2 regions of the Shewanella sp. BJSY2023SW007 genome follow, and region 2 is predicted to be linked to the other one. Evidence: predicted binding sites of a transcription regulator. Region 2 holds the regulator's gene; the other holds the start of a gene.

Region 1 (5,322 bases), on a different contig from region 2:
ATTCGCGGTTCCCAGTACTGGCTTCACCTTAGGTTTAGTCAGAAATTTGACTGGGCATCAGTGTCTTGGATAAAGCAAATAGTATGCCTGTCTGTGGGACAGCGGGTATTTCTCAATATAAAGACAACAAGGCAGCCTTATGTCGAGCATTCTTGAATCAGTCAATAAACGCACTCAACTGGTTGGACAAAATCGCCTCGAACTTCTGTTGTTCAAACTTAACGGCAGACAAAGATTCGGTATCAATGTATTCAAAGTCAAAGAGGTTTTGCAGTGCCCACCACTGACGATATTGCCCAAGTTGAACTCCTTTGTTAAGGGCGTGGCCCATATTCGTGGTACGACTGTGTCTGTTATCGACCTCAGTGCGGCGACCGGCGGTAAACCCATAGATGATGTCAAGGATTGCTTCATCATTATTTCCGAATACAACCGCAGCGTGCAGGGTTTTCTGGTTCGTTCAGTTGAGCGGATCATTAACATGAATTGGGAGTCTATCATGCCGCCGCCGGAAGGAGCGGGACGATACTCTTACCTGACCGCTGTGACGGAAATCGAAGGTGAACTGGTTGAAATCCTCGATGTGGAGAAAATTCTTGATGAAATTTCACCGGTCAAGACAGATATCAGCCAAGAAATGGATGAATCTCTCACAATCGACAGGGAGCAGCATTATCATATTATGGTGATTGACGACTCCTCTGTGGCGCGCAAGCAGATCATTCGTGCATTGTCTTCGTTGAATCTGCAGATAGATACCGCTAAAGATGGTCGGGAAGCATTGGAAAAACTGAAGAATATAGCGTCTGGTATGGACAATGTTGCCGATGAAATCCCGTTGATTATTTCGGATATCGAAATGCCGGAAATGGATGGTTACACTCTGACCGCCGAGATCCGTGATGATCCCAAGCTGAAAAATATCAAGGTAGTGCTGCATACCTCGTTGAGCGGGGTATTCAATCAAGCCATGGTACAGAAAGTGGGCGCCAATGATTTTATTGCCAAGTTCAACCCCGACGAACTGGCTTCTGCTGTTAACAAGCATCTGAGTCTATAGCCTTTGTCTGCTGTGACTTTTTATGGCTATAGTGAGTTGGTCTGCTTGTGTTGCAAAGGGGGCTGGGGTATAACGCAGCCCCAGTTTTTAAATGTTGCTGCCTCAATTCGCAGTGACGTTTTTACGGATAGTTAGGACACTAAGGTGCCAGATAAATCTCTCGCGGAAACTGAGTACAATCAATTCAGGCTGTTTCTTGAGCAGCACAGTGGCATTGTATTGGGTGAGAACAAACAGTATTTGGTTCGCAGCCGTTTGGCGCCTTTGATGGGGAAATATGGTTTGCCATCCCTGTCGGACGTTGTTAAGCAATCGATGCGACCCACAGAGCGCCAATTACGGGCTGAAGTCATTGATGCCATGACGACCAACGAAACTCTTTGGTTTCGGGACAAGTATCCTTTTGAATTACTTGGCAATACATTATTGCCCGGTTTTGCCAAGTTGGGTCGGCCGTTGAAGATTTGGTCGGCAGCCTGTTCATCCGGCCAGGAGCCCTATTCACTGGCGATGACAGTGCTCGAATATCAACAGCGTAAGCCGGGAGCTCTGCCGGGTGGGGCGATAATCCAGGCCACCGATCTATCGCCGTCCATGCTCGAGCGTTGTAAAAATGCCGAGTACGATAAGCTGGCATTGGCCCGGGGGCTGTCTGAAGAGCGTAAGCGTCAGTTTTTTGAAGCCCTGCCCAATGGCAATATGCGGGTAAAGGACAATGTTCGTCGTTTGGTCAGTTTTCGGGCTCACAACCTGCTTGAAAGTTACACCTTGCTTGGCAAGTTCGACATCATTTTTTGCCGTAACGTACTTATCTATTTTGCCCCGGAGGCAAAGGCAAAAATACTGCGGCAATTTGCTGCCGCTCTCAATCCCAAGGGGATATTGTTTTTAGGGGCCAGTGAGTCGATTGCCGGTTTGACCGATGAATTCGATATGGTTCGCTGCAATCCCGGTATTTATTATCAAAAGAAAAATTAGTTATCTAATTCTTTGATTTTCAATGTTTTTCAGTGACCGCCTGTCAAGTTTGATGGGCTCTTTCTTTTTTATCTCTCAAGTCAATCGCAATCCATTTCTCATCTGTTGCTATAGCCATCATTCCTGGCACAAAGCTTGCTTTGTTTTTGTCGAGTCATTGGAGGAGGCGGTTTTATGGCGATCAGTTTTGATAAGGCCCTTGGCATACATCAATATACTCTGGGTATTCGCGCCCAGCGTGCCGAAGTGCTTGCCAGCAATATAGCCAATGCCGATACCCCGCACTACAAGGCTCGGGATGTGGACTTTTCTTCGGCGTTGCAGGCGGCCAAAGGGCGGCAACAGGGAATGAATATGGCGGCAACGTCTGAAAAGCATTTCGACCTCAAGGCGCTGACAGCCCAACATGTGCAATATCGGGTGCCGGATCAACCGGACACTGGGGATGGCAACACAGTCGATATGCAAAAAGAGCAGCAGGCCTTTATGCAAAATGCGCTTGAATATCAGATGTCGCTTGGGTTCCTCGACGGTAAGTTCGCCGGCATGAAAAAGGCATTGAAAGGAGATTAATCATGAGTTTGTACAATATTTTCAATGTTGCGGGTTCGGGAATGTCGGCGCAGTCGGTACGTTTGAATACTACCGCCAGTAACATAGCCAACGCAGATTCTGTTTCTTCCAGTATCGATAAGACCTACAAGGCACGGCATCCCATTTTTGAGGCCGAGCTGGCCAAGGCCAATGGTCAACAGCAGCAAGGGGCAGCGGTCAAAGTCAAAGGCATAGTGGAAAGCGATAAACCCTTGCTGAAAGAGTATTCGCCGGATCATCCCATGGCAGATGCCGACGGTTTTATCTACAAACCCAATGTCAATGTAGTGGAAGAGATGGCCGATATGATTTCCGCCTCCCGTTCCTATCAGATGAATGTTCAGGTAGCCGATGCAGCCAAGTCCATGCTGCAACAAACCCTGAGAATGGGCAAATAACGGAGGCATAGCCCATGAGCGTCAATTCAGTTAACCCTTTTCTCGACAGTATCCAGGTGCAATCGGGTACTGAAACCAAGAAAAGCAATAATCAACAACTGACCCAGGAAGACTTCTTCTCGCTCCTCAGTCAGCAGTTGTCTATGCAGGATCCTTTCAAGCCGGTGGATAACGATCAGATGATCGCCCAGATGGCGTCGTTTGCCACAGTGGATGGTATCTCTAACCTGAATGAAGAAATAGTTAACCTCAATTCGTTAATGACTTCGAGTCAGGCATTGCAGGCATCAGGCTTGGTGGGGCAGAAAGTGCTGATCCCGGCGGGCACCGGCTATGTTTCCGAGGAAGACCCAACGCTCAAAGGGGTGATCACATCACCGGAAAAGATCCCTTCAATTAAAGTAACGATTGAAGATGAAGCCGGTCAGGTGATCAAAACCTTCGAGGTCGACGGTAGTGCCGGCGGCAATATAGATGTGGAATGGGATGGCCTGGATAAGGACGGAAACCCTGTCGATACAGGCATCTATACCATGAAGGCCAGCGGGGTTGTTGATGGAAAGTCCCAGGATCTTATCGTTAGTTCCTATGCCCACGTGACCAGTGTATCACTCAACTCTGCCACCGGCGCCGTGTTGAACCTAAGAGGTATTGGCGGGATCAGGCTCGCCGATGTGCTGGCTGTTTCCGAAGTTTAAATCTGTTTCTGCCCCGGCGGTGCCGGACAGTATCTAAAAATCATGAGGTGAATTATGTCTTTTAACATTGCTCTGAGTGGGATTGCTGCGGCGCAGAAAGATCTCAATACCACGGCCAACAATATTGCCAACGTCAATACGATAGGCTTTAAAGAATCCCGGGCCGAGTTTGCCGATGTGTACGCCAGCTCGATTTTCTCCAACGGCAGAACCACAGTGGGCGGCGGTGTCACCACCACTCAGGTGGCGCAGCAGTTCCATCAGGGTAACCTGAACTCCACCAACAACGCGCTGGATATGGCGATCAACGGTGGTGGTTTCTTCGTGACATCATCCAGTGTCGGCAGTCAGGATTACTCTTTCACCCGCGCCGGAGCCTTCAAGCGTGATGACAACGGCTTTCTGGTCGATGCTGCCGGTAATTATCTGCAGAGCTTCCCGGTCGATAAAGATGGTAACTCCACTTCTGTAAGTCTGACTACCACCAAGCCGGTGCAGATCCCGGACACTGCCGGTAGCCCGCAGAAAACCAACAATGTTGGCATCAGCATGAACCTGGACTCCACTCAAGAAACTAAAGATCCGGCGCTGTTTGACCCATCCAAGTCAGATACTTTTAATAACTCCACTGCAGTGACCATTTATGACTCTCTGGGTAACTCCCACACCTTGACCACTTATTTTGTGCGTCCGGAAAATGGTGCTCATACCGGTGAGAGTAACTGGGTGGCCTACTACGCCATTGACGACAAGCCGGTCAATCTGGGTGGCGGCGCCGGAACCTACAACACGGACACTAACGGTGACGGTACTGCGGATGGTACAGGCACAGCACAAACTGCAGGTGGCTGGACTGGTGCCGTGCTCAAGTTCAACGATGTCGGCGGTTATATAGGTTCCGATCCTGCGGTGATCACCACAGAGCAGTTGGGAGTTGGCGGGGCCAACGTTCTTGGCCCTGCTGCTGACGGCACTCAAGCGATAACCATAGATTTCAATAATCCGACCCAGTTCTCGGAAAAGTTCAACGCCACGGAATTGACGCAGGATGGTGTGACAGTGGGCCGTTTGACTAATGTGGAAGTGGGTACTGATGGTTTGATCTCTGCCAAGTACAGCAATGGCTCAACAGTGCCCCTGGCACGGGTGGCGTTGGCACGCTTCTCCAATGAGCAGGGACTGAGCCAGGTGGGTAATACCTCCTGGAAAGCCAGCCTGGATTCAGGCGCGGCGCTGGCCGGTGAGGCCAACAGCGGTGTGTTTGGCAGTATCCGTTCATCAACACTGGAGCAATCCAACGTTGACCTGACCACTGAGCTGGTGGATTTGATTTCGGCCCAACGTAACTTCCAGGCCAACTCCCGTACTCTGGAAGTGAACAACACACTGCAGCAGACAGTACTGCAGATCCGCTAAGCCTTCCTGTGCAAGACATTGCCGCCCGGCAACGTCTTGCCGCACCTTCGCCTATTAATTCCCAAGTTACTGAAGTTCTTCTGCTGTCCTAGTGCTCAACTGCTCATTTTATTGGCACGATGTTTGCTTTTACCTGAATAGGTAAAAAGATTGACGGAGCAGCAGGTGGACAAACTTC
Region 2 (5,322 bases):
GGAACCGGAGCGGCCTGAGACTATCGCGAGTTTCATCCTGTGATCACCTGATAGAGTTCTGTTTCATCGCGGGATTTACGCAACTGCTTGAGTATTGCCTTATCGCTGAGCTTTTCAGCCATGGCAGACAGGGTACTCAGATGTTGCTGGCATTGATCTGCGGGCACCAGAAGAGCGAATAGTATGTCCACCGGTTGGTTGTCTATGGCATCGAAGGCGATAGGCTCTTCGCATTTGACCAGCACGGCAATCGGCTCTGTGATATCAGGCAGCCGGCCATGCGGAATCGCAATACCATTACCTATACCTGTGCTCCCCATCTTTTCGCGGGCCAAAAGGCTTTCAAAAATCGCTTGAGAGGAAAGGGTGGGGTACTGGGCGCTGGCGAGATCGCTAATTAGCTCCAGTACCTTTTTCTTACTGCCCGGAGTGGCACAGGTAGTGCACTCCGGCCGCAGGATGGTACTCAGTTCCATCGTTAGTGTTTTGTCAGCTTTTCTTTGTGTTTAATGACCTGACGATCCAATTTATCAATCAGAACGTCGATGGCGGCATACATGTCGGCATGTTCAGAAGTTGCATAGACTTCGCCGCCTGTGAGGTTGATCTTGGCTTCGGCAATCTGTTGCAGTTTTTGTACATTGAGCACAACGTGCACATTATTGATCTGTTCGAAATGGCGTTCAAGTTTCGAAAACTTACTTTCCACATAGTCACGCAGTGAGTCGGTGATCTCGATATGATGTCCTGTCAGGTTGATTTGCATAGAAAGATTCCTCCAATTTCCAACTGTGGATTTATAAACTCTTACGCTGGTTCGACGGTGGTATCATCATAGCCTCGCGATACTTGGCTATGGTGCGTCTTGCAACGTTGATTCCCTGTTCTGCCAGAAGTTGTGCCATTTTGCTGTCGCTCAAAGGTTTCTTCTGGTTTTCCGCCGCCACGAGCTTCTTGATAAAAGCCCTGATCGCCGTGGAAGAGCATTCTCCGCCATCTTCGGTACCGACATGGCTGGAGAAGAAGTACTTCAATTCAAATATTCCCCTGGGGGTATGCATATACTTTTGAGTGGTGACCCTGGAGATGGTCGATTCATGCATCTCGACCGCCTCGGCGATATCGTTGAGTACCATGGGTTTCATGGCCTCTTCACCATATTCGAAAAATCCCTGCTGGAACTGCACTATGCAGTTGGCCACCTTGAGCAGGGTGTCGTTGCGGCTCTCCAGGCTCTTGATAAACCATTTGGCTTCCTGAAGATGACCACGAATAAACTGGCTGTCTGATTGACTGCGGGCGCTGCGGGCCATGGCAGCATACTGTTGGTTGATCCCGAGTTTGGGCATACAGTCCGGATTGAGCTCTACCACCCAGCGACCGTTCTTCTTCCAGACGCTGACATCCGGGATCACATATTCCTCGTCCATCGGCTGCACCAGCAAACCGGGGCGGGGATTGAGGCTCTGAATAAGGTTGATGGCGTCACGCAGTTGATCTTCCTTGAGCTTGGTCTTGCGCATCAGGGTGCGAAAGTCGCGGGTAGCGATGAGATCCAGATGCTCGTCGATCAACAAGCGGGCATCGGCCAGATGCGGGGTGTCGGCGTTGAACTGTTGCAACTGGATCAGCAGACATTCGCGCAGATCTCTGGAGGCGATGCCGACAGGGTCGAAGTGCTGGATCCGCTTGAGTACCGCTTCGACTTCATCGAGCTCAATCTCAGGGTTACCCATGGCTTCGAGGATCTCCTCTGTGCTCTGGGTCAGATAGCCCTGCTCGTCGATGGCATCTATGATGGCGGTGGCAATAGCGTCGTCGGTATCGGAAAACGGGGTCAGGTTCTTCTGCCATTCCAGGTGTTCATAGAGACCTTCGCTGGTTTCCCCCTGAAAGGGCATATCATCTTCACGGCCCATGGCTGGCCCTGAGGCGCTGGCGGCGGTAAAGACTTCATCCCAGGTGGTATCCATAGGCAATTCATCCGGCATAGACTCATTGTTCAATGCCTCTGAGGTTTCTACTGTGGAACCATCTTCCTGCTTGGCGCTCAGTTCGCCGGCGTCGTTTTCCTTGTGATTGTCGTCAATCTGTTCCTCCTGGCTGTCCTCGGCCATCTCCAACAGAGGGTTGGCTTCCAAGGCTTCCTGGATTTCCTGCTGCAGCTCAAGGGACGACAGTTGCAGTAGGCGAATGGCCTGCTGCAACTGAGGTGTCATGGTCAACTGTTGACCTAGTTTGAGCTGGAGTGACGCTTTCATTATACCGCTAATCCCTACTCGTTATTTTTCAAGGAAAAAATTCAATAATAACAAACTATAATACCCGGAATTGCCGCCGGATGACATGATCCTAACTATAGCCTGAATTGTTCGCCTAAGTACACAGCACGCACTTGCTGGTTGTCCAAGATTTCAGCGGGTGTGCCCTCGGCGATCAACTGCCCATGGCTGACAATGTAGGCTCGCTCACAAACGTCGAGCGTTTCGCGAACATTGTGGTCTGTGATCAGCACCCCCAAACCGCGGGACTTAAGCTGTTCGATGATTTTCTTGATATCGATAACTGAGATGGGATCCACACCGGCGAACGGCTCATCCAGCAGAATGAACTGTGGATTGGCGGCCAATGCCCGGGCGATTTCCACCCGGCGGCGTTCACCGCCGGAGAGGGACATCCCCAGGCTGTCACGTATGTGGGTAATGTGGAATTCTTCCAGCAGCTGTTCGAGTTGTTCCTCGCGCTCGTCGCTGTTGAGTTCTTTGCGGGTTTGCAGCACGGCCATGATGTTGTCATGCACCGACAGCTTGCGGAAAATACTGGCTTCCTGTGGCAGATAGCCTATGCCTTTACGGGCACGCAGGTGCATGGGATCCAAGGTCAACTCGTCGTCGTCAATGAAGATACGACCCTTGTCACTTTGTACCAGCCCAACCACCATATAGAAGGTGGTGGTCTTGCCAGCTCCGTTGGGGCCCAGCAGCCCGACGATTTGGCCGGTGTTGACCGATAGGCTGACGTCTTTGACTACGTTGCGCTTCTTGTAACTCTTTGCCAGGTTTTGTGCCGTCAGGGTGCTGGTCATTGCGGTTCCTGCTGCTGTTCTTTCTTGTTGAGATCCTGATAGTTTTCCGGCTGGATAACAGTGGTTACCCTGTCTTGGCCTTTGCCGCTGCTTTCCGCTTCAAGCTGTTGCTTGTTGATGTCGTAGACTATCTTCTCGGCGGTCACTTCGCTGCCGTCCTGTTCCACTTTGGCCTGGCCCAGCAGGGTCATGATACGACTGTCTATGTTGTAGTGGATCTCTTTGGCCTTGGCACTGGCCAGACGGCCGTCTTCCAGTTTCTGGGTATAGGTAGCGGGTGAGCCCTTGGCCACCAGGATCCGCTCGCCACTCTTGTCTTCTGTGTAAGCCGTGAGTTCATCGGCCAGCAGTTTCAAACTGCCCTGGGTGACTGTGACAGGCCCGCCGTATACCACACGCTTGTTTTTGATATCGGCAAACTGATTGGCGGCTCTGATCTGTACTTTTTGCCGCAGATCTTCTTCAATGGCCACTGCCGACAGGCTTGTGATGCACAAGAGGGCACCGATAAAAAGCTTACTTGGTTTCATAGGTTCCTTTCACCTGACTGGTCAGCTTCACTTGCTGAGCATTGAGATCGGCGTACAGGCCGGATCCCTTGATATTAAAGTCTTTGCCTTCGATCAGGATCTCGCGATCTGAGGTCATGATCATGGTGTCCAGATCCAGCTCCACATAACTGGTTTTCAGGCTCTGGATCGGTTCATTGGGGCTAATGGCGTCGATGATAACATTATTTTCAAGTACCACTCGGTTACTCTTGCGATTGAGCCTGCCCTCGTTGGCAGACAGACGCCACTGTGCCTCGCCCTTGTCCGGATAGACCAGATAAACCGGTTGGTTGAAGAAGGTCTTTTCACTGGCTTCATAATGTTCCATGTGCGCCGCGGCGACCCTACTGGCGACATTGCCCTGCTCGTCAAAGTTGACCGAGCGCAGGTCATCGGCGACAAAGTCAGGCCTAACCACATCCACAGGCGCCTCACTCTGTTGAGCGTTGCGCTTGTTCTGCACCTGCCAGTAAAGGATAAGTGCAGTGGAGAAAAACAAAATAATGGCCAGGGTGACCCTATTCATATACTCATTCCGTGGGCATTTTCAAATTTGTCCTGACTGAGCAGGATAAGATCCGCCAGCTCCCGGAGTGCACCATGGCCGCCGGCAATCTGAGTGACCATGTGGCAGTGTTGCCTTACCCAAGGATGACCATCGGCCACGCAAACCGCCAGTCCAACTTGCTTCATCACCGGCAAGTCGACAATGTCGTCACCTATATAGGCCACTTGTTCAGGCTTGAGATCATAATGTTTCAGCAGCGCCTCATAGGGCTCCAGCTTGTTGTCTATGCCTTGATAAATCTTGTCTACCCCCAGGGCCGTCATACGGTTTTCGACTATCTGGGACTTGCGGCCGGTGATCACCGCCACCTGGATACCGCAGGACAGCAGCGAGCGCACCCCATAGCCATCGCGGGTATGGAAGGCTTTCAGCTCTTCACCGCTGTTGCTCATATAGATGCGGCCATCGGAGAAGACACCGTCGACATCACAGATAAGCAGTTTGATTTTGGCGGCTCTTTGCCAGTTATCTTCGCTTATGGGGCCGTAGAAACCTTGATGACTCATCAGATAACCCCCGCCTTGACCATATCCAGCATATTGAGTGCCCCAATTGGCTCATTGGCGCCATTGATGACAATAAGACCGTTGATGTCATTCTCGTCCATCACCTTGAGCGCCTGAGCTGCGAGGATATTGTCACCACTGGTGATGCAATTCCGGGTCATGACGTCGCTGATTTTTGTGGTACGCAGGTTGACTCCGGCGTCTATGACACGTCTCAAATCACCATCGGTGAAAATACCCACCAGTTGTTTCTGTTGATTGACCACTGAGGTCATACCCAGGCCCTTTTTGGAGATTTCATAGAGGGCGTCGGTGATACAGATATCTTCTGTGACCAACGGCAGCTCTTCGCCTTTGTGCATCACATCACTGACCTTGAGCAGTAGCTTGCGTCCTAAAGCGCCGCCGGGATGCGACAGGGCAAAGTCATCTTTGGTAAAGCCCTTGGCCTGCAACAGCGCGACCGCCAGGGCGTCTCCCATCACCAGGGTAGCCGTGGTGCTGGAGGTGGGTGCCAAGCCCAGCGGGCAGGCTTCTTCCTGCACCTTGATGCACAGATGCAACTGCGCCAGCTTAGCCATGGTGGATTCTGGCTTGCCTGTCATGGAGATC

What was found. The regulator sigma-54, encoded in region 2, starts transcription at its own class of promoters, with help from an activator protein. The targets are predictions, from matches to a motif close to GTTGGCACGNNNNTNGNNT.
Region 1: flgB (flagellar basal body rod protein FlgB) is a predicted target of sigma-54. The motif match lies at 2,161-2,179, and genes of this name have one in related genera.

What each region holds. Positions count from the first base shown of each region.
Region 1 covers NZ_JBKORL010000086.1:8,896-14,217, reverse strand. The annotation lists gene ACMHXE_RS14515 (chemotaxis protein CheV) at 140-1,060, shown strand; gene ACMHXE_RS14510 (CheR family methyltransferase) at 1,205-2,038, shown strand; gene flgB (flagellar basal body rod protein FlgB) at 2,213-2,611, shown strand; gene flgC (flagellar basal body rod protein FlgC) at 2,614-3,030, shown strand; gene flgD (flagellar hook assembly protein FlgD) at 3,045-3,728, shown strand; gene flgE (flagellar hook protein FlgE) at 3,783-5,144, shown strand; gene flgF (flagellar basal-body rod protein FlgF) at 5,310-5,322, shown strand, end outside.
Region 2 covers NZ_JBKORL010000105.1:14,451-19,772, forward strand. The annotation lists gene rapZ (RNase adapter RapZ) at 1-36, opposite strand, end outside; gene ptsN (PTS IIA-like nitrogen regulatory protein PtsN) at 33-476, opposite strand; gene hpf (ribosome hibernation promoting factor) at 479-766, opposite strand; gene ACMHXE_RS18850 (RNA polymerase factor sigma-54) at 798-2,261, opposite strand; gene lptB (LPS export ABC transporter ATP-binding protein) at 2,357-3,085, opposite strand; gene lptA (lipopolysaccharide transport periplasmic protein LptA) at 3,082-3,615, opposite strand; gene lptC (LPS export ABC transporter periplasmic protein LptC) at 3,602-4,162, opposite strand; gene kdsC (3-deoxy-manno-octulosonate-8-phosphatase KdsC) at 4,159-4,710, opposite strand; gene ACMHXE_RS18875 (KpsF/GutQ family sugar-phosphate isomerase) at 4,710-5,322, opposite strand, start outside.